Regions from separate parts of the Pseudoalteromonas sp. J010 genome, predicted to be linked through region 1. Evidence: predicted binding sites of a transcription regulator. Region 1 holds the regulator's gene; each other region holds the start of a gene.
What was found. The regulator FliA, encoded in region 1, starts transcription of late flagellar genes. The targets are predictions, from matches to a motif close to CTAAAGNTNNNNNNNNNNNNGCCGATA.
Positions count from the first base shown of each region.

Region 2: a site for FliA is predicted at 2,900-2,926, ahead of pomA (flagellar motor protein PomA). Genes of this name have one in related genera too.
Region 3: a site for FliA is predicted at 2,593-2,619, ahead of EAG18_RS06615 (DUF3530 family protein). Genes of this name have one in related genera too.

Region 1 is NZ_RDBW01000013.1:28,401-35,504, forward strand. Features, by position in the region: gene EAG18_RS08710 (chemotaxis response regulator protein-glutamate methylesterase) at 1-387, opposite strand, end outside; gene EAG18_RS08715 (chemotaxis protein CheA) at 460-2,667, opposite strand; gene EAG18_RS08720 (protein phosphatase CheZ) at 2,681-3,454, opposite strand; gene cheY (chemotaxis response regulator CheY) at 3,474-3,857, opposite strand; gene EAG18_RS08730 (RNA polymerase sigma factor FliA) at 3,900-4,634, opposite strand; gene EAG18_RS08735 (MinD/ParA family protein) at 4,637-5,497, opposite strand; gene flhF (flagellar biosynthesis protein FlhF) at 5,490-6,965, opposite strand; gene flhA (flagellar biosynthesis protein FlhA) at 6,985-7,104, opposite strand, start outside.
Region 2 is NZ_RDBW01000003.1:62,009-69,112, forward strand. Features, by position in the region: gene EAG18_RS02800 (aromatic amino acid transport family protein) at 1-104, shown strand, start outside; gene EAG18_RS02805 (hypothetical protein) at 130-633, opposite strand; gene EAG18_RS02810 (flagellar motor protein MotB) at 1,145-2,074, opposite strand; gene pomA (flagellar motor protein PomA) at 2,077-2,844, opposite strand; gene xseB (exodeoxyribonuclease VII small subunit) at 3,079-3,318, shown strand; gene ispA ((2E,6E)-farnesyl diphosphate synthase) at 3,318-4,217, shown strand; gene dxs (1-deoxy-D-xylulose-5-phosphate synthase) at 4,383-6,245, shown strand; gene EAG18_RS02835 (ligand-binding sensor domain-containing diguanylate cyclase) at 6,437-7,104, opposite strand, start outside.
Region 3 is NZ_RDBW01000010.1:40,440-47,543, forward strand. Features, by position in the region: gene EAG18_RS06600 (phosphotransferase) at 1-191, shown strand, start outside; gene murU (N-acetylmuramate alpha-1-phosphate uridylyltransferase MurU) at 199-891, shown strand; gene djlA (co-chaperone DjlA) at 881-1,723, shown strand; gene EAG18_RS06615 (DUF3530 family protein) at 1,720-2,562, opposite strand; gene EAG18_RS06620 (DUF368 domain-containing protein) at 2,684-3,619, shown strand; gene EAG18_RS06625 (2OG-Fe(II) oxygenase family protein) at 3,621-4,307, opposite strand; gene nhaD (sodium:proton antiporter NhaD) at 4,449-5,897, shown strand; gene EAG18_RS06635 (6-phosphofructokinase) at 6,135-7,104, opposite strand, start outside.

The DNA.
Region 1 (7,104 bases):
AATCTCTTTCACTTTGTTCTGTAATGACTTTATCGCCTCTTCGCTGTTTCTAGCAATGTCTTCGAATTTTTTAGGCAAAAAGTCTACAGCACCAGCATCAAGCGCGTCTAACGTTGCACTGGCGCCTTCCCGCGTTAACGACGAAAACATCAGTATCGGTGTTGGCGTCGCTTGCATTATTTGCTTTACAGCGCTTATACCATCGAGTACTGGCATTTCTACGTCCATTGTAATCACGTCTGGACGCAACGAAGCGGCCTTTTCAACCGCCTCTTTACCATTAACTGCAAAGTCTATAACTTTGATTTCACTGTCTTTTTCTAAGATTTCACTGACTCGGCGACGAAAGAAGCTCGAGTCATCAACAACTAATACTTTAACTGCCATTGGCAACGCTCTTTTATTTTGCTCTACAGCAGAGCAGTCAAACTGCTCTAGCATTTGACTACGCTTAAAAACTTAAGCGTAGTGTTTTAATAAGTTAGGTACATCTAGGATTAAAGCAATGCCACCATCAGAAGTGATAGTTGCCCCAGCCATACCTGGTGTACCTTGCAATAAGGCATCAAGGGGCTTTATCACCACCTCTTCCTGACCGATAAGGGAGTCAACAACAAAACCCACTTGTTTAGTCCCTATCTGAGCTATTACAACATGACCCTCAGCTTTTCTCATGCTTCGGTCTGCGCCCTTCACCAGCCAATGTTCGAGATAAAACAGTGGTATGGCTTTTTCACGAACAATGATAGTGAGCTGTCCATCAACTACATTGGTCTTAGTCAAATCAAGGTGGAAGATTTCGCTCACTCCCGCGAGCGGTAGTGCGAAGGTCTGCTCTCCAACCACAACCATTAAGGTAGGTAAAATGGCCAGAGTCAATGGAACCTTGATTTCTAATACAGTGCCAACTCCGAGTTCAGACTGTATATTAACAGAGCCATTAAGTTGAGTAATTTTAGTCTTTACGACATCCATACCGACGCCGCGGCCTGAAATATCAGATATCTGCTCTTTTGTTGAAAAGCCAGGGGCAAATATTAGATTGTACGCTTCGGTATCCGACAATCTGCTTGCTTGGTCTGAATCGATCACGCCTTTATTAATAGCAATTTTCTTCAACTTTTCAGGATCCATACCTGCACCATCATCACGAATGGTCAGTAGAATATGATCCCCTTCTTGAGAAGCTGAAAGTGTCACGGTGCCCATTCTTGGCTTACCAGACGCTTCTCGAACATCTGGCATCTCAATTCCGTGGTCAACAGAATTTCGTACCAAGTGAACCAACGGATCCGCAAGCGCTTCAACTAAGTTTTTATCTAAATCAGTTTCTTCACCTTGTAAAACAAGATTGATTTCCTTTTTTAAGCTTCGAGCAAGGTCTCTTACAACCCGAGGAAAGCGACCGAACACTTTCTTGATGGGTTGCATTCGAGTTTTCATCACAGCGCCTTGCAAGTCAGCTGTCACCACATCAAGATTTGATATGGCTTTACCCATACTCTCACTATTTGTGTTATTCGCCAGACTGACCAAACGGTTGCGTACCAATACCAACTCACCGACCATATTCATGATTTCATCAAGACGTTTTGTGTCGACACGTACTGTTGTTTCTGCTTGTGCAGCTGGCTTTTTAGCTGCAGGAGCTGCGGCCTTTGCAGGCTCAGCTTCTTTTTGAGGCGCAGGTTTTGCTTCGGCTTTAGGAGCTGGTTTAGCCGCGGGCTTAGCCGCCGGTTTTGAAGCTGCTTTCGCTTCAGGCTGTTTGGGTGGTGGCGTTGGAGCTTGCGTTACCGCTTCTTCAGTTGCTTTTGGCGCACTGCCTTTTCCATGTAACTCGTCTAATAAGGCTTCAAACTCATCATCTGTGATTTCCTCATCATCTCCACCGTTGGCATTTGCTTGCTCACTGACTTGCGCTGGTGCTTGAGCTTCTTTAGGAACAGGGTCTTCACTGTTTGGTGCCCCGCCAAATTTGCCGACACCGTGTAACTCATCTAATAGATTGTCAAATTCGTCATCAGTAATGTCGCCATCATCACTGCTTGGTGGTGCACTTTCTGGGCTTTCTGTACTGGTCGGAGCGGGACCATTTCCTGAACCATGTAACTCATCAAGTAAATTTTCGAATTCTTCTTCAGTTATCTCATCAATACTAGAACTGGCGTCGCCGTCAGTATCGGCGTCAAATAAAATATCATCTGCACTAACTTCAGGTACTGGTTCAGTTTCTGCAACAGGTGCTGAAGCGACTTCTTCAACTACCTCGTCCTCAGATGCTGGTTGACTGAGTTTGTGAAGTGTTTCAAGCAACGCAGGATCAGCAGCTTCAGGCTCTTCACGATTTTGGATACAAGCAAACATCTCATTGATTGTATCCAAAGACTGTAAGATAACATCCATCAATTCGGAAGTTACTTTTCGTTGTCCCTGTCGTAACACATCGAATACGTTTTCCGCACCATGACAAGCGTCTACCAGCTCCGTCATGCCCAAGAATCCAGCTCCACCTTTAACAGTATGGAAGCCACGGAAAATCGCATTAAGAAGTTCTTTATCTTCAGGGTTGTTTTCTAGCTCAACAAGCTGCTCAGATAAAAGCTCTAATATTTCGCCTGCTTCAACAAGAAAGTCCTGCAAGATATCTTCATCGACTTCAAAGCTCATACACACTCTCCAACTAGAAGCCTAAACTAGATAGCAAGTCATCGACTTCGTCTTGACCAGAAACCACGTCGTCTCGTGATTCAGCGTCAATAATTGGACCTTCAGGCCCAGACAATTCATCACTGATAGTCTCTGTTGTTTTTATTTCATTTTCATTCGATTTAGTACCGGCCTGTGTTTCGTCTGCTGAACCAAACACAGTAAGGAGATGAATGAGACTATCTTCTACTTCTCGAACTAATTCAATGACACGGCGGATGACCTGACCAGTTAAGTCTTGATAATCTTGTGCCATGAGCACGTTTGTCATCAAACCTTGTAACTCGTCCGTACGTGTTTTCGAAGTCTGCATAAAGCTATCTAGGTCGTGGCACAGAGATTTGAATTCTCCGAGCTGAATATCTCTACTCATTAAACGATCCCAAGTTGGCTTTATTTGTGCTAGTTCGTCGGCAAGGTTTTGTGCCAACGGTAAGCTCTCTTCGACAGCGTCCATCGTTTTGTTTGCAGCGCTCTCCGTCATTTCCATGACGTAGTTGAGGCGCTGTTTAGCGTCAGGAATGGCCTCCGTTGTGAGGTCTGCAAGGCGAGTATCCAGCTCAAAGTTTTTCAATGACTCATGTAACTGACGAGTAAGCTTGCCAACCTCTGSAAATAATTCGGATTGCTCTTTGTTAGCAGCCTCTAAAATCAGCTGATCCGCTTTTTCTTGTTCACCTTGCTCTAATAGCTCTACAAGTTGTTTAGCTTGCTCGAGTGTAATTTGAGGCGCAGCGTTTACAGACATAGGCCATTTCCCCTTGCTGTTAGCCTAAGCGCTCAAATACTTTTTCAAGCTTGGTTTTAAGTGTACCTGCCGTAAATGGTTTCACGATATAACCATTAACCCCAGCCTGTGCTGCAGCAACGATCTGCTCTTTTTTTGCTTCCGCGGTTACCATAAGCACAGGAATATGTTTCAACTTTGCATCAGCTCGTATTGCTCGCAATAAATCGATCCCTTGCATTCCTGGCATATTCCAATCAGTTACTACAAAGTCAAACTCCTGATTTTGTAGCATCGGAAGTGCTGTACTACCATCATCAGCTTCTTGAACATTTGTAAAGCCTAAATCTCTTAATAGGTTTTTGATTATTCTTCTCATAGTAGAGAAATCATCAACCACGAGAATCTTCATGTTCTTATCCAAAACTTCCTCCAGTGAGGTTCGAACCCAACTATTTTATGTACTCTAATTTATCCAGTCATTGATTTTAGCTTTTAGCTTTATCATTGCCTGACCGTGAATTTGACTTACTCGAGATTCACTGACATCTAAAATGGCGCCAATCTCTTTTAAATTCATTTCATCGTTATAATAAAGCGACAAAACCATGGCATCTCTTTCTGGTAATGATTTTATCGCATTTACTAAAGACTCGTTAAAACGTTCATTTTTAACGTTATTAAACGGTTTGTCTAGCGCAAAATCGCTATTTGCAGGGGTAATCACATCTTCGTCTACCCCAAGATCCTCAATGCCTATTACTTTGCTTGCATTTACATCATGTAAAATATGATGGTACTCATCTAGAGATATATCAAGTTTTTCAGCGATTTCAGTGTCTTTTGGTTCTCGACCAAGGAGAGATTCGAGCTCAGATATAGTCTCTGAAACCATTCGGCTATTTTTGTGGACAGATCGGGGAGCCCAATCTCCACGACGAATTTCGTCAAGCATCGCACCTCGAATACGTATGCCCGCGAAAGTTTCAAAACTGGCACCTTTACTGGCGTCAAAGTTTTTTGTTGCCTCAATTAACCCTATCATTCCTGATTGGATCAAATCATCAAGTTGCACGCTTGCCGGAAGTCGAGCGATTAGGTGACACGCCACTTTTTTGACAAGTGGAGCATGCCTTTCAACCACCTTATGAATATGGTCAGAAGTTTGATATCCCGCAGCTCTGTTGACCGGAGAAGCCATAATCACCCGTTTACAAGTTGTTCAATAAAAAATTCTAAATGACCAGAAGGCTGATGAGGAATTGGCCACTTAGCCGCTCTCGTAGCTAAGCCTTTAATAGCAACAGCTGCAGGAGAGCTTGGAAATAAATCAACGATAGCCCTTTGTCGACGTGATGACTTACGCATATTTTCATCAAACGGTACTGTCGCGACAAGCTCTAGAGCCACGTCAAGAAAACGATCGGTCACTTTTGATAGTTTAGCAAAAAGTTCCTGACCTTCACGCATGCTACGAACCATATTGGCCACTATTTTAAAGCGGTAAACTCCATGTTCTCGACTTAATACTTTAATTAATGCGTAGGCATCTGTAATGGATGTCGGTTCATCACACACTACCACGAGTACGTCTTGAGCGGCACGAGAAAAACTCAACACCATATCCGAAATTCCGGCTGCAGTGTCAACAATTAACACATCAAATTGTGTATTTAGTTCACTAAAAGCTCTTATTAACCCAGCATGCTCTGCTGGAGTGAGCTCAACCATATTCTGAGACCCTGACGTAGCTGGTACAATTTTTATACCTGCAGGCCCTTCAACTAGAATTTCATCTAGTTCACACTCTCCTGATAAGACATGTGATAAATTCTTTTCGACTCTTAGACCTAGCATCACATCACAGTTTGCCAAGCCTAAGTCCGCATCTAAAACAAGAACACGCTGTCCTTGCTGACCCATAGCAATAGCGGTATTGAGCGAAACATTGGTTTTTCCCACTCCCCCTTTGCCGCCGGTCACGGCTATGACTTTTACACCCTGGTTGCTACTTTGACTCATTCTACGCAGGCCACTTGCTTGATCTAAAACTGTGTTAATCATACATTCCTACTGACTCTGACGCTACAGGTACACGCCGAGAGTGCTGTGCTTTTATTCTTTTTAAATACAGTTGCTCAGCCTTTTTTACTAGCTTTTGAGCATTTGCTACACGAATGTCCTCTGGCACTCGCTGACCGTTGGTAAGATACCCTATTGGCAAGCGATTTTGAATCGCTATGCTAATAATCTCACCTAAACTTAGACTTTCATCAAGTTTTGTGAAAATACAGCCACTTAAATTTACTTTTTGGAAGTGTCTTACCGTTTCTTGCAACACGTTCATTTGTGATGTCGCACTTAACACTAAATAACTTCTAATATCAACTCTTGCGCTACGCATAAGTGTATTTAACTGTTCAGTTAAGCGCAAATCTCTTTGACTCATTCCTGCCGTGTCTATTAATACTAGACGCTTATTGCGTAAATGATAGAGCACTTCTGCAAGTTCATTTGCATCTTTTACTTGCTTAACTGGACAGCCGATGATTCTACCATAGGTTGCTAGTTGCTCGTAAGCGCCAATTCTGTAGGTATCTGTTGTAATAAGTGCAACTTTATCTGCACCGTATTTTTGGGCGCCCAATGCTGCAAGTTTTGCCACTGTCGTTGTCTTACCTACACCAGTCGGGCCAACCATTGCAAAAACGCCACCTTGACGCAAAATATCATTGTTGGTGGTGTGCATCTGATTTATGACCATATTTAGGAGTGCGCTCCACGCCTCTTTTCTTGATACATCATCTGGAATGAAGCATGCCATTTGTTCAGCAACTTCTTTATCAATCCCCATCCCCTCCAGACGGTCTACAAGACAAGCTCGTGTCGGATCGCGACGCGCCATTTCTTGTTTCATTAGCCCAGATACCTGATGCTCTAGCAGCTGGCGAATTGAGTTCATCTCTTCGCGCATTGCACTCATTTCATCTTTTTTGCTATGAACCTCAGTTAAATCATCACCAAAGCCATTATCGAGGTCATCAGATTCTCCCCACGGCTTCGATTGCTCTGTGGCTTCATCTTCAAAGTCAAAAGATTGACGATGAGTTTGTGGCGCTGACCTGTAAGTAGGCTTCGCCTCTGGTTGCATCTTGCGTTGGTTGCCTAGCATCTGTTCTGTGTCAATGCCTGACTGCGAGAACATAGAGGCAAGCTCTGGTGAGCGAGGACGTGGAGCTTGACGCTCCAAAAGCGCCTCTAAGCTGTCAGCTACCTGAGCCTGCTTAGCTGGTTGTGCTTGACGAGGCTCTGGTCGCACAAAACGCGTTTGTGTTTCTTTTGGTGCACTAGCTCGGCCAGTTGTAGGTTGTTGCACCGGTGCAGCTGTGCGGTCATTATCAATTGCAGCAACAATTTCAACACCATCAGCCAGCTTTTTGTTAGACATGATGACAGCATCTGCGCCAAGCTCTTCTTTAACTTCATTTAAAGCCGTACGCATATCTTTTGCAAAGAAACGTTTAATTTTCATGTTACAGCCCCTTTATCCTCTATTGTCCTACCGAGCTTACTATCTTGATTTGTCTCTCTTCAGGCACTTCTTGATACGACATCACTCGTAAACCTGGGATAGTGTGTTTAACAAACCTAGACAATACACTTCTTAACAT
Region 2 (7,104 bases), on a different contig from region 1:
TTAAAGGTGGTACGCTTGGACTAGGACTTGCCGCAATTTTCGGTGTGATGATCATCACCTCTCAGCTAATGCAAATGGCTGGCCTTATTCCTAGTTTGGGGTGAGTATTTTTCAATAGCTGGCCGAACACTATCGGCTAGCTCCTGCTTTTTCCATATCATCGCTAATGTCATGAAGCTTCCAAAACATAATTATTGGAGCAAAAGCCAAACACAAAGTCACCATATTGGTGATGGGTATGATAGTTGCGTATAAATAAGTTGAATAACTCAAATCCATTAAATGGTAATCAGTTAATCTAAACAGTTGTAAAATAGGCGCGGGTAAAACAACGAGCTGGGCTAATATACTCTGCCACATATACATTTTATCTTTTACAGCCCAATACGCAACAATCCCCATAAATAGGATGTCATTCAAGGCCCAGTATACGTAACGGATGACTTGGTGCTCATCAATAGAGCGAACAAAGTCGCTCGAGAACGTACCCACAATATAAAAAATCGCAACAAGTAGTGAATATCTAAGCGCCTTTTTATCTTTTAACACAAAGCAAAGAAAAACAGAAAGCAAAGCAATCCACACACTGTTATGTGCAAAAAATATACGAATAGGTTCCCAAGCTTCTAACATAGCTAAACGCTACTCTGGCTTCTTTTCTACAGAACCATCATCGGCGTCACCACCATCGCCGTTACCACCTGGCAATCTATAATTTTGAGGTTTTTTTATTGAAATCATTCTATTTCTCCTTTAAGTAGAACCAAACGGAACAATAGCGAATTCACGGATAAAAAGCAACGAACTGTAATGCTAAGTTAACCGAATACGAACTCTATTTAATAAGTAAAATAGCGATAAACATTTGCTTCCAAATAAGCAACTTATACAAACTGATACTCAATAAAACAAAAAGGGACGCTTTATTGTAGCCTCCCTCTTGTTATGTTTTATGTGCTTTATTAACTAGCGAGTTGGTCTGAAACCCCAGCCCCATGGACGAGAATTCTCATCACCACCTGCGCCATTATCGCCAGGGAGTCTAAAGTTTTGAGGTTTTTTTACTAGAATCATTCTATTTCTCCTTTAAGTAGAACCAGCAGGAACAATAGCGAATTCCCTGTAATTTGGCAACAAACTCTCACTAATTTTCCCTCACTCCAATGGGATCAGACTCTTTTGGTTTTCCCTGTAAAATAGAGATTTCAACGCGCCTATTGCGGCGTCTATCGAGGTCACTATCATTCGGTACTAGCGGTCTGGTATCGGCATGTCCTACGACTAACATTCTATTTTTATCAAAGCCTCGTACTTTTTCCATTACAGTCGCCACGGCTACGGCCCGAGTTGCTGACAGATCCCAATTGTTAGAGTATAGCTCATTCGTTACCCTAAAATCGTCAGTGTGACCCGATACCGTGATCTCTCCTGGCACATCCTTTAACAGCTCTGCTATTTCTTCAATTACAGGCTCAAATTTAGGCTGCAAAAATGCACTACCCGCAGGGAAAGAGCCATTCTCTTGAATGCGAATGATGATTTGTTGTCCTAAAGACTCTAGTTCGATAGCACCGTCCATGATTTGCTTTTCAAGTTGCTGCGCTATTTTTTTGACTAACTCATTTACCTGCTCTTGCTCTGCTGAAGCAATTGCTTGAGTCGATGCCATTTCTTGCGCTGTACTGGCTGATTCACCACCGCGCTTATTACCACGCTGCTCCTGCCTTCCCCCCGCAGACGCTTCGTCTCCAGCTTGGAACTCAAGCATTTGTTGTGTCATTTCGACGGTTTGCTGCTGGATTGTTTCAATTGGGGTAGGCTCTGGTTTTCCTGGTGTGAATTCCATTGCAATCACACTCGTACCTTTAGGTATATCTTTGACTTCAATTTTATTTTGCACGCCGAATGCAAACTTCATAGAGCCTGCAATTTGTTTAAATTTGAGTACATCCATCTCGGAAAAGGCGAGCAGTAATACAAAGAAGCACATGAGCAGTGACATCAAGTCAGCAAATGTTCCCATCCAAGCGGGCAAACCTGGCGGGGGACATTTACATTCGTTCTCATCAGACATGATTATTCCTCAGCTTCTGAACCACGTTTTGACTCAGGTAGATAGTTTTTCAAAATGCCTTCGATAACTTTAGGGTTTTGGCCATCTTGAATGCCTAAGATAGCATCAAGTATTAACCGTTGATTACGCTCCTCTTCGTCTTTACGTAATTCGAGTTTTACCTGTATTGGAATAGCCACTACATTCGCTAAGAATGCACCATACAGCGTTGTTAAAAGTGCAACAGCCATCGCTGGCCCTATCGCTTTCGGGTCATCCATATTTGATAACATGGCTACTAAGCCGATAAGTGTACCTATCATCCCCATTGCAGGGGCTATATCGGCAAGCGATTTGAACAGGCCAGCGCCAAGTTCATGGCGAGATGAGGTAAGTGCAATGTCTTTTTGCAAGGTGGCTCTCACAACATCAGCATCATGACCATCAACGAGCATATCCACGCCTTTGCGCATAAATTGATTTGGAATTTCAGCTTCTTCAAGCGCAAGAAAGCCGCCTTTACGCGCTGAATCAGCAAGTTCTACCGCTTTTTCAATCAGTTCTTCAGGTGTTTCAATTTTAAACATGAAGGCCTTTCCGGCCACTTTCCCAATCCCGAAAAATTGTCCAAGTGTAAAGTTAGACAATACAATGAAGATTGAACCACCAAATACGATAACGACGGACGGCGTGTTATAGAACATAGCGATCTGGCCATCACTACTTAATACCATAGACATTACAATCAGACCTATGGCACCCAGGATCCCTATTACCGTTGCTAAATCCACATGTCCTCCGAGGGAAGTTATTTGTGATAAATCACGCAGTTATTGTTGTTTGAGTTATCGGCAAGTTTTTCTACAACTTAACACTATTATATTAAAAAGTGTTTAAAATGCGAGTTTATAGCAGATCTTGCAAAGCTGATACGCTCCGTTATCAAAAACTCGCTGGATTTTTTGACCTTAGCCCTCAATCCCCCTAAAATTGCGTCACTTTTACTTTTCGAGTCAACGTGACATATGGCAGTAAAAAAACCTGATAACTTAAGCTTTGAAGAAGCAATGCAAGAGTTAGAACAAATCGTAGCAGAGATGGAAAACGGCAGTTTAGCGCTAGATCAAGCCCTCAAGCAATTTGAGCGTGGAATAAAACTTGCCAAAGCATCGAACCAAAAACTTCAGCAAGCTGAGCAACAAGTCGCAATTTTGATGGGCGAAGGTGAGCAAGCGCAATTACAGCCATTTGATAACGAAGCCTAATGTCAGCAAAATTAAAAGAACAACTACAGCATGCTAAAACGCGGGTAGAAACCAAGCTATTACGCAGCTTTGATAACCTGCTAGACACAGAAGAAAATGTCTTAGCGGCAACTCGCTACAGCGTAGAAAATGGTGGCAAGCGTTTACGGCCTTTTCTAGTCTACTGTACCGGAGAACTCTTTGGTGCAGCAGCAGCAGATCTCGATAACGCAGCTGCGGCCATAGAGTGTATTCACAGCTATTCTTTGGTACATGACGATTTACCAGCGATGGATGATGATGAGCTAAGGCGCGGTCGACCTACGTGCCATATTCAATTTGATGAAGCTACCGCAATATTAGCGGGCGATGCGCTACAGACGCTAGCTTTTGAGCTGCTAAGTACACCAAACTTTACCGTCAGCCCACAGTCCCAGTTACAGATGATAAGTGCCCTAGCAAAAGCTTCAGGATTACAAGGGATGGTGGGCGGTCAAGCGCTAGACATTGCCGCAACCGACCGCACCGTAACACTCACAGAGCTTGAGCGTATACATAAGCTCAAAACAGGTGCGCTTTTAAGTTGCGCAATTGAATTAGGTATGTTGTGCACACAACCAGAGCGCCTCACTGATGAAACGCGTCAAGCAATGCGAACTTACGGTCAAGCCATTGGACTTGCATTCCAAGTGCGGGATGACATCCTAGATGTCGAAGGCGATACGGCTGTACTTGGCAAACCTCAAGGCTCAGATGTAGAACATAATAAATCGACTTATCCAGCATTACTTGGTTTAACGCAGGCCAAAGAAAAAGCCGAACAGTTAATACATGAGGCGCTCAACGCGCTAGAAACGATCGATGGTGATACAGAAGTGCTTGCCGATTTAGCAAAATACATCATAGATCGAGAACATTAAGTGTGCGTATAACCTGTATACGCCAAGCTAAGAAAATGTTCACAAGTACTTTGTAAAAACTGGCTAACATAATATTATGACCAGTTAGTAAAGCATTTTAATAATTATGAAGTGAGCTGCGTAACGAACTTACGCTGAGATTCACTTAGGACTCTGATAAATAACATGAAACTTGATAGTAGCAAGTATCCTTTACTCGCGTTAATTGACGAGCCAAGTCAGCTTCGTCAATTACCCCAGCACAAGTTAACCGCCTTTAGTGATGAGCTTCGCGAATATTTGCTGAACTCAGTCTCTCAAAGTAGCGGTCATTTTGCATCTGGCCTAGGCACTGTAGAGCTTACCGTGGCCTTGCATTATGTATATAACACACCAAATGATAGATTGGTGTGGGATGTAGGTCATCAAGCATATCCTCATAAACTACTGACAGGTAGAAGAGAGAGGATGCACACTATTCGTCAAAAAGACGGGTTACACCCTTTCCCGTATCGGGAAGAAAGTGAATACGATACTTTTAGCGTTGGTCACTCAAGCACCTCTATTTCTGCTGCACTTGGTATGGCGATTGCCGCCGAAAAAGAAGGGATTGGGCGTAAAACCGTCGCTGTAATTGGTGATGGCGCGATGACCGCAGGAATGGCATTTGAAGCCATGAACCACGCAGGTGATGTCAACCCTGACATGCTCGTTATTCTCAATGACAACGAGATGTCGATCTCCGAGAATGTAGGTGCACTGAATAACCATTTCGCTAAAATTCTATCTGGAAGTTTTTATACCAATATTCGTGAAGGCAGTAAAAAACTGCTGTCTGGCGTCCCCCCGGTCAAAGAGCTAGCAGGTCGTATGGAAGAGCACCTGAAGGGTATGATAATCCCAGGCACCTTCTTTGAAGAGTTAGGTTTTAACTACATTGGTCCAATTGACGGGCATGACGTAGATACCCTAGTAGATACGCTGCGCAATATGCGCAACTTAAAAGGACCTCAGCTACTTCACGTTAAGACCCAAAAAGGAAAAGGCTATAAACCAGCAGAAGCCGACCCTATCGGTTATCATGCAGTGCCTAAGTTTGACCCTAGCGTACACAGCTTACCTAAATCAAAACCAAGCGCACCGACCTTCTCAAAGGTATTTGGTGATTGGCTATGTGATATGGCAGCACAAGACAATAAACTGATGGCAATCACACCTGCAATGCGTGAAGGCTCAGGTATGGTCCGTTTTTCAAAAGAATATCCAGCTCAGTATTTTGACGTTGCTATTGCTGAACAGCATGCAGTTACATTGGCAGCAGGCTTTGCATGTGAAGACTTAAACCCAGTTGTGGCAATTTATTCAAGCTTCCTACAACGGGCGTATGATCAGCTTATTCATGATGTTGCTTTACAGAATCTACCTGTACTATTTGCAATTGATCGCGCTGGCGTTGTTGGCGCTGATGGTGAAACACATCAAGGCGCTTACGATCTCAGCTTTTTACGTTGTATTCCAAATATGGTGATCATGGCACCAAGCGACCTAAATGAATGCCGTCAAATGCTCTATACCGGTCACCGCCTTAATCAACCAGCAGCGGTCAGATACCCAAGAGGAAGTGCAGGCAGTGCTGAAATTGCAACTGAAATGACCGAGCTAGAAATTGGTAAAGGCAAACTAGTCAGAACAGGTGAAAAGCTTGCCATTTTAAGCTTTGGAACGTTACTTGAGAGCGCTGCAGTGGTTGCTGAGCAGCTTAACGCGACTTTGGTTGATATGCGCTTTGTTAAGCCATTAGATACTGAGTTAATTGAGGAGTTAGTGGTCACTCACGAACGTTTTGTGACGCTTGAAGATAACGCTATTGCTGGTGGTGCAGGCTCGGCCGTTAGTGAGTATTTGGCAGCTCAAGGACACTTGAAGCCAATTAAATTACTTGGTTTACCTGACGAGTTCATTAAGCATGGTTCACAAGCTGAAATCCACGCTGAGCTTGGTCTGAGTAGCGAGGGTATTGCCCAACAAATTAACGACTGGCTTAAATAAACAGCCAGAGGCTACTTCTCAAATTTATGCGTTAATAGCCTATTGCAAACAAATTTAACGCGATAATAAAAAAGGCTTCTATCAAGAAGCCTTTTTTGATCTTATACCAATTACCTTAATTAAGTGGTCTATTTTGAGGCGAGAAAAGCAGTAATAAAGGCGTAAATCATCCTTAACGTAAGGGTTAAGGGTTATCTCATCCACACATTTACTTCAGCCAGTCCATTGCTTTGCAATAACTGTAATTGTGACTCGATATTTGCACTTTGCTCAAACTCGAACGCATCAAGCTGTTCATCAAAAATAATTGTTGCAGCGCCATCACCACCACGCTGTTTAACCTGATGTAAGGCAATATCGGCCAGATTCACCGATGATTCCCAACCAATCACTTTGCCGCCGAGTAACGGCAATGGATAGTACGACCACCCCATAGACACGGTCAGATTAGTGGTTTTACCGTTAGGTAAGCGATATTCTGTCTCAGCAATTGCTTTACACAAGTCACTCACATACTCTTCAATATAATCCCTGCTGAAGTCTCGCAGCAGCAATAAAAATTCATCTCCACTCCAACGTACAACATAATCAGATCCTTGAGTCCGAGTATTAAGTAACGTGGCCAACTGCTGCAAGCAACTATCACCACCAATTGGGCCGTAGGAGTCATTGATTTTACTGAAGTCATCAATGTTCATAATCATCAACACTAGGCTTTTATTCTGCGCCTGTAGTGACTGAGCATTACGTTGATAATGCTCTACATCTTTTGGTAGCTGATCAAACAAGAAGCGGCGGCTTCGCAGCCCTGTTAATTCATCAGAGTGACTCACCAACTTCAGCTGTGTATTCACTTGAT
Region 3 (7,104 bases), on a different contig from region 1:
ACCTCAAGGCTGCGGGAATATTTACGCGGCTATTGCAACGAGATGGGAAAGGCGGGTATCTAGATAATATTTTGCCAACGCTCGATTATATTCTTGAAGCTGCTCAGAAGTATGATGAATTTCAGTGGCTTGCAAGCTGGATTAGGCATGACATAATGCCTAAAGCAAAAGTCAAACTTAGCGCCAAATAAAGCGAATATGAAAGCAATTATTTTATCAGCAGGTCGTGGTAAGCGGATGATGCCACTTACAGCGACACAGCCCAAACCGATGTTGAAAGTAGCGGGTAAGCCACTCATCGAACATCACATTGAACGACTAAAGTTAGCTGGTATCACCGAGGTTGTAATCAACCTTGCATGGCACGGTGAGGTGATTAAACACTACTTTGGTGATGGTAGCCACTTTGGGGTAAATATTACCTACAGTGATGAACCAGAAGGAGGGCTTGAGACCGCAGGAGGAATTATTCAAGCACTACCGTTACTGTGCCAGGATAGCGACCGCTTTGTGGTTATAAATGGCGATGTTTTTACCGATTATGATGTGCGCAGTCTTATACAGCTGCAACTTGGAAAAGCAGCCGCTGGACATTGTGAAGCACATATTGTGTTAGTGGAAAATCCAGCACATAACCCCAATGGTGACTTTTGTCTCGCTCACCAGCCTTTGAACCAAGAGCAATATACATTTTCTGGGATAGGTATCTACCATCAATGTTTTTTTGCTGGGCTAGAGCGTGGCTTTGTCAAGTTAGGGCCACTACTTCGCAGTGCACTTGCAGAGCATAGAGTGTCAACAGAACTGTATCTTGGTCAATGGGACGATATTGGTACTCCTGAGCGACTAAGCACAATAAATAAAAAGTTAGGATATAGCGATGTGGGGTAAATTATTAGGAACCATGTTTGGTTTTTTGTTTGGTCGGTGGTTGGGCGCGATTCTAGGCTTTTACCTCGGGCATTTGTTTGACAAAAGCTTACGTCAAGATTTTGATAAGGTCGGTGGTTTTCAGGGCTTTATTAAAGGAGATGAGCTGCACGAACGACAAGCTCTGTTCTTTTCAAGCTGTTTTGCTGTTATGGGGCATATTGCTAAGTCTAATGGCCGTGTCAGTGAAATTCATATTCAAGCCGCATCAGCATTTATGACCGAAATGGGGTTGCAAGGAGAAGACCGAAAAGAAGCGCAGCATGCTTTTACCGCAGGAAAGAGCAGTGACTTTTCAATCAAAGAAGCAGTAACAGATTTTAAAGAAGCGTTTGCTCGGCGCTATGATCTAAGGCAATTATTCTTAGAAATTCAAATCCAAATGGCATTTTGTGATGGTCATGTATCAGACGCTGAAAAAGCGTTACTAAAGCAAGTCAGCAAATATTTAGGTTTCGCTGAAACGCATTTTTTGTTTTTGCTAAAGCGTTACCAGGCTGAGTTTGAGTTTCGTCGTGCCCAACAAGCTGGAAAGTCACAGCAACAGCATCAGCATCATGGACACCAAGGAGCACCGCAACCGAGCGGGCTTACACGCTCAAAAGCCTTGGCTGTGCTTGGCTTAGGTGAAAGCGCAAGCGCGAGTGAAATTAAAAAGGCGTATCGCAAACTGATGTCACAACATCATCCGGATAAGTTGGTATCGCAGGGGCTGCCGACTCATATGATGGAAGTAGCTAAGCGGAAAAGCCAAGATATTCAGTCTGCCTACGAGTACCTTAAAAAAAGCTAAAGTATCCGTAAAAAACCGAGTAGTTCCTTGCGTAAGCGCTGGTGCTGGAGCGGATCGGTTTTTTCCCCAAATAGCTCTCTTTGGCGGTAATCTAGCTTACTATTTTTTCTTGCCCACCTTACTCTGTCAGCGGTGCTATCGACTACCATTGGGTTATCAAAGCTGTAGTAAATATCCAAAAGAGCGGGGCTTATCAAAGACAGGTTTGATGCTAGGTGCTTTTGTCGCATAGCATTAGGCAGCTGGGGGCTAACGACGGTGTAAGCATCAATACGAAGGTTGGGTAAGGTTGCTAAATGTTCTGCGAACACACCAGCACTATTGCCAAATGCAACAACGACAAGCTTCTCTGTTTGTGTCATTGATAACGTATTATAGAGCACTTCAAAACGACTGACTAACGCGGCTTTATAGTTGTCTAGGTTCATCTCTGAGACTGGCTCAACGGATTGCGGCTTTGGCTCAGCTTCTGGTGTTTCAATATCTTGATCTAAGAGACTTGCAGCATGGGACAAATCTGGTGGCGTGATAGTATACGTATCATATCCATCATCACTCAAGCGCTTAGCAAGGAAACTGATCCCGCTGTTATTAAGTGGCGGCATTTGCATATCAGGCAGGAAAATGACAATACCTGCCCGCATCGAAGCCATGTGCTCTTGATGAAAAACGTAAAACACTTCCTCTTCACTGTTTAGCTCCAGTAACCCCGCTGGTTCATAAAAACGCTGTGCATCTTGTTGAAAAAGCGCTGTTAGCGGTGCTGGGGCTATATGTTCGGCTGCGAAGCAACTTACTGATATTGAAATTAATAATGTAAAAAGTGCTCTGCTTAGCATAATACGTGTACATGATTTTCCATGGTTTAGTATCGGCCTACTTGGCAAAAGCTTTAGCAGTCGCCTTTATTTATGGTTTTAAGGTAAACTGCCGCACAGAGAAAATAAATGGAGAGTATGCGTGCAATACAAAGATAGCAAACGAGACTATCTCTTTATGTTTTTAAAAGGGGCAGGGATGGGGGCTGCTGATGTTGTACCCGGAGTATCAGGTGGCACTATTGCCTTTATCACTGGTATCTATGCGCGTTTTTTAAATGCAATAAAAAGTGTTAATTTGCAAGCATTAGGGTTGTTGCGCCGTGAAGGTATAAAAGCTACATGGCAATATATCGATGGTAGCTTTTTAGTCGCGGTGTTTTCAGGGCTACTTATCAGTGCAGCATCTTTGGCTAAAGTTATTACTTACTTGCTTGCGCACCACCAAATACTGGTATGGTCATTTTTCTTTGGCCTTATTGTCGCTTCTTTTATTTACGTAGCCAAACAGGTCTCGAGCTGGAACGGTAAAAATATTGCGGCCTGTGTAATTGGCGCTGTGGTTGCTTTTGTCATTACGTCATTGTCGCCAGCGGAAGCGCAAGCATCTCACTGGATGTTTTTTATTTCCGGTGCCATCGCCATTTGTGCAATGATTTTACCTGGAATTTCGGGTAGTTTTATCTTGTTATTGCTGGGCATGTATGGACATGTACTGAGTGCTGTAAATCAACTTGAAATAACACTCGTTGGCCTTTTTTTACTGGGATGTGTTGTTGGGTTGATGTCATTTTCGAGGCTGTTGAGTTGGTTATTAAGCCATTATCAACAAGTCACATTTTCGGTATTGGCAGGATTTTTACTCGGATCACTGAATTTACTATGGCCTTGGAAGCAAGTGCTGACCACGTATGTTAATTCTAGCGGTATTGAAAAGCCCTTGACGCAAGCAAATATTTTGCCGCAGCAATACAGTACGCTGTACGGGCAAGATCCAAATACTCTGGCCTGTGTGTTACTTGCCATTGCCGGACTTGCCCTGATTTTAGCAATTGAAAAACTGAGTGAAAAATATTAGCTCAGGCTATCGTTCTAAACCACCCAGTGACAGAAAGGCGCGGAGACTTTGCAAATGGCGCAACGTAAGTTACTGAGTGAATTTTGTTGACATCAAACACCACCAAAGAATTAAACTTGGGGGCGTAACTATGAGTTGGTGTGCCATCTGCTTCAAAAAACTGCAGTAGTCCACCCCAGTCGGGGTGCCAATTTTTGCTTAAGCTGAGGACGTAGGCATATACTCGTCCTTCGGCCTCTACAACGTCATTGTGGCGTGTTAAGTACTGACCTGCGATAAATCGAGTCGCTTGAGCTGAGGTACGCACGATTTGTTGTTCTGAGATATGTGAAAAGCAGGATTGCACCACCTCGCTATTTAAATCTTTATACAGACTTTGCAGCAACTCAGGGCTATGTGCATCGACTGAGTGACGGCCATACATAAAACCTACGCCACGCGACGCATAGTGATGAATGTCTTCAAGTAGCGCCTGTTGTTCTTGTGGCGTCAAGGCTAAAATATCGCTGTCTTTAACTGATTTGGCTGCACCATTGTGGAAAAGTGCCAGTTGATAGTCCAGCTCAGATAAGCATTGGTGTAATTGCTGTGCTGCTGTTTGTTCGAGAATGTTTTCAATTCGGGCAAATCCCTTCTCGCGCAAATCCTGCTGTAATCTTTGTTGTTGTTGCGTTGAAAGTTGGAGCATAAATTCCTGCCGCTGATGTATAGCCATTTAGTGTGTTCATGGCATGCCTTAGACTTCTGTCCAATGCTGATTATTTTTTACCTATGCTAAAGTGAGTTTGGTTGAAATGCCATCCCTCTGCATTCATCAATAGGCAAAAAAATGAAAATCAATGGATTACTTTTACTCTGTTGCGCATGGGTCATGTTGTTGATCCCGTATCCATCCTTGGCTGCTCAAGGCTCCTTAGATCTCACAAACTCTACTTTGGGTTTCGTCTGCATTGTGATTTTTGTCATGGCTTACACTTTGGTCATGCTGGAAGAAAAAATCCATATGCGAAAGTCTAAACCTGTGTTGGTTGCGGCGGGGGTTATCTGGCTGTTAATTGGTGCTTATTATGTAAACCAAGGCCAGACAGACGTGACTGAGCATGCGTTTCGACATAATCTACTTGAGTTTGCTGAGCTAATGCTCTTTTTGCTCGTTGCTATGACTTATATTAATGCGTTGGAGGAGCGGCGCCTTTTTGATGCGTTACGCGCGTGGATGATCCAAAAGGGTTTTAGTTATAAAAACCTATTTTGGATCACTGGGTTTTTATCATTTTTTATCTCGCCCATTGCTGACAACCTAACGACGGCACTGTTGATGTGTGCTGTTGTCATGAAAGTAGCGGAAGGAGATAAAGAATTTATCAACTTAAGTTGTATCAACATTGTAGTTGCAGCCAATGCTGGTGGCGCATTTAGCCCTTTTGGAGATATAACCACGCTCATGGTATGGCAAGCAGGCATGGTGCACTTTAGTGAATTTTTGGTACTGTTTGTTCCTTCACTCGTAAATTACGTCGTTCCTGCTTTAGTGATGAGTTATTTTGTGGCAGATAAAAAGCCGAGTGCTGTCTATGAGCGGGTTGAACTAAAGCGTGGTGCATTAAGGATCTTAACCTTATTTTTATTAACCGTTGCAACCGCCGTACTGGCTCATAGCTTATTACACCTACCCCCTGTGCTTGGTATGATGATGGGATTAGGTTACCTGCAATTTTTTGGCTACTTTTTAAGGATGACGCTACCAGGTTCATTGGCAAGAAAACGCGCGATGGCGCAGCGAGAAGGAGACAAAGAGCGTCTCGAAAAACTCGGTAGTGTTGTTCCGTTTGATGTTTTTAGCAAGGTTTCTCGGGCTGAGTGGGATACCTTACTGTTTTTCTATGGCATCGTTATGTGTGTGGGGGGGTTAGGTTTTCTGGGCTACCTTAGTTTGATGTCAGAAATGCTGTATGGTGAATGGTCAGCAACGTATGCCAATGTTCTACTTGGGGTGATCTCTGCGGTTATCGATAATATTCCAGTTATGTTTGCAGTCTTGTCCATGCAGCCTGAGATGTCACATGGCCACTGGCTACTTATCACGCTTACAGCTGGTGTCGGCGGAAGCTTGCTGTCTATCGGCTCGGCTGCCGGTGTCGCTTTGATGGGGCAGGCTAGGGGTTATTATACCTTCATGGGGCATTTAAAGTGGGCGCCTGTTATTTTAATTGGATACATCGCAAGTATTTTATGTCATCTGTGGCTCAATAAGTCAGCATTTGATGTTTTTGGCTAGTGAGTAATAATACTAATTTGACTTAATACTTACTCAATTTGAAGTAGTGGATCTGACGCTAACCGCGTTAAAAATTTCTTATTTAGAACAACTAAATAGCAAAATCTTGGCCTTGCCTATATGGATGTAGGTACCTTAGCGATAGCAGGACGCGGTAGCGGAGTTATCGACAAGATTTTCTCGCCTCAAATAGACCACTTAATTAAGAAAATTGGTATAAGGGGAGCTAGTCTCCCCTTACGACTCTGCTTCGGCTAAAAAATCTCGATAGCGTTTTACCCAAGAGTCAGGAACCGGTTTCTGTCGTGTTAACACTGTCGAAATTGGGGTAGATGTTAATACGCCATTGATTTTACCTAGCATGAACGTGGCTGCTCGAAAGGTGTCATGCTGTATTGCTTGGTACACAGTTTCAACAGCTGCTACGCCTAACTCTGTAGCTAACATTCTATCCTCTGCTGAAGGGGCGCCACCGCGCTGAATGTGTCCTAATACGCATAACGCACAATTAATATTACTTTGCTCATTAAGTGCGTCTCTTAGCGCATGGGCTCCACCTGGCCATAAATTCTCAGCAAGTATAATCAAAAAGCTACCATGTTTGTGCTGCTGCTCAGTAATGGCACGCTGCAATTGTTGTACTAATTTAGCGGTGTCGCTTTTGGTGTAGTTTTCAAATGAAAGTATGGCTTCAGCACCGGTGGCGATACCTACGTTATAAGCGATATGACCGCTATGGCGACCCATTACTTCAGTAATAAAAACACGTTCAAACGCATTAGCGGTATCACGAATTTTATCAATTGCGACAGTTGCTGTATTCACTGCGCTAGAAAAACCGATGGTGTGATCGCACCCCGCTAAATCATTGTCTATGGTGCCAGGAAGCCCAATAAGTTGGCCGTGCCAGTGTGCCGATAACGCATGAATGCCGCGAAAAGAGCCATCACCACCTATCACGATAAGGGCGTCTATATGGAGTTTGCGAAGCGCATTTGCTGCTTGCTGAACACCTGTATCTTCTAACATGGCATCGCAGCGTGCACTTTTAAGCAAAGTGCCCCCACGCTGTGTAATATCAATCACACAATCTGATGTGAGTTCAATATATTCTTGATTGATAAGGCCATTATAGCCATGCAAAAAACCAATACATTGCAGTCCTAGCTTAGCGGAAGTTAAGGTTATTGCTCTGATTGCAGAGTTC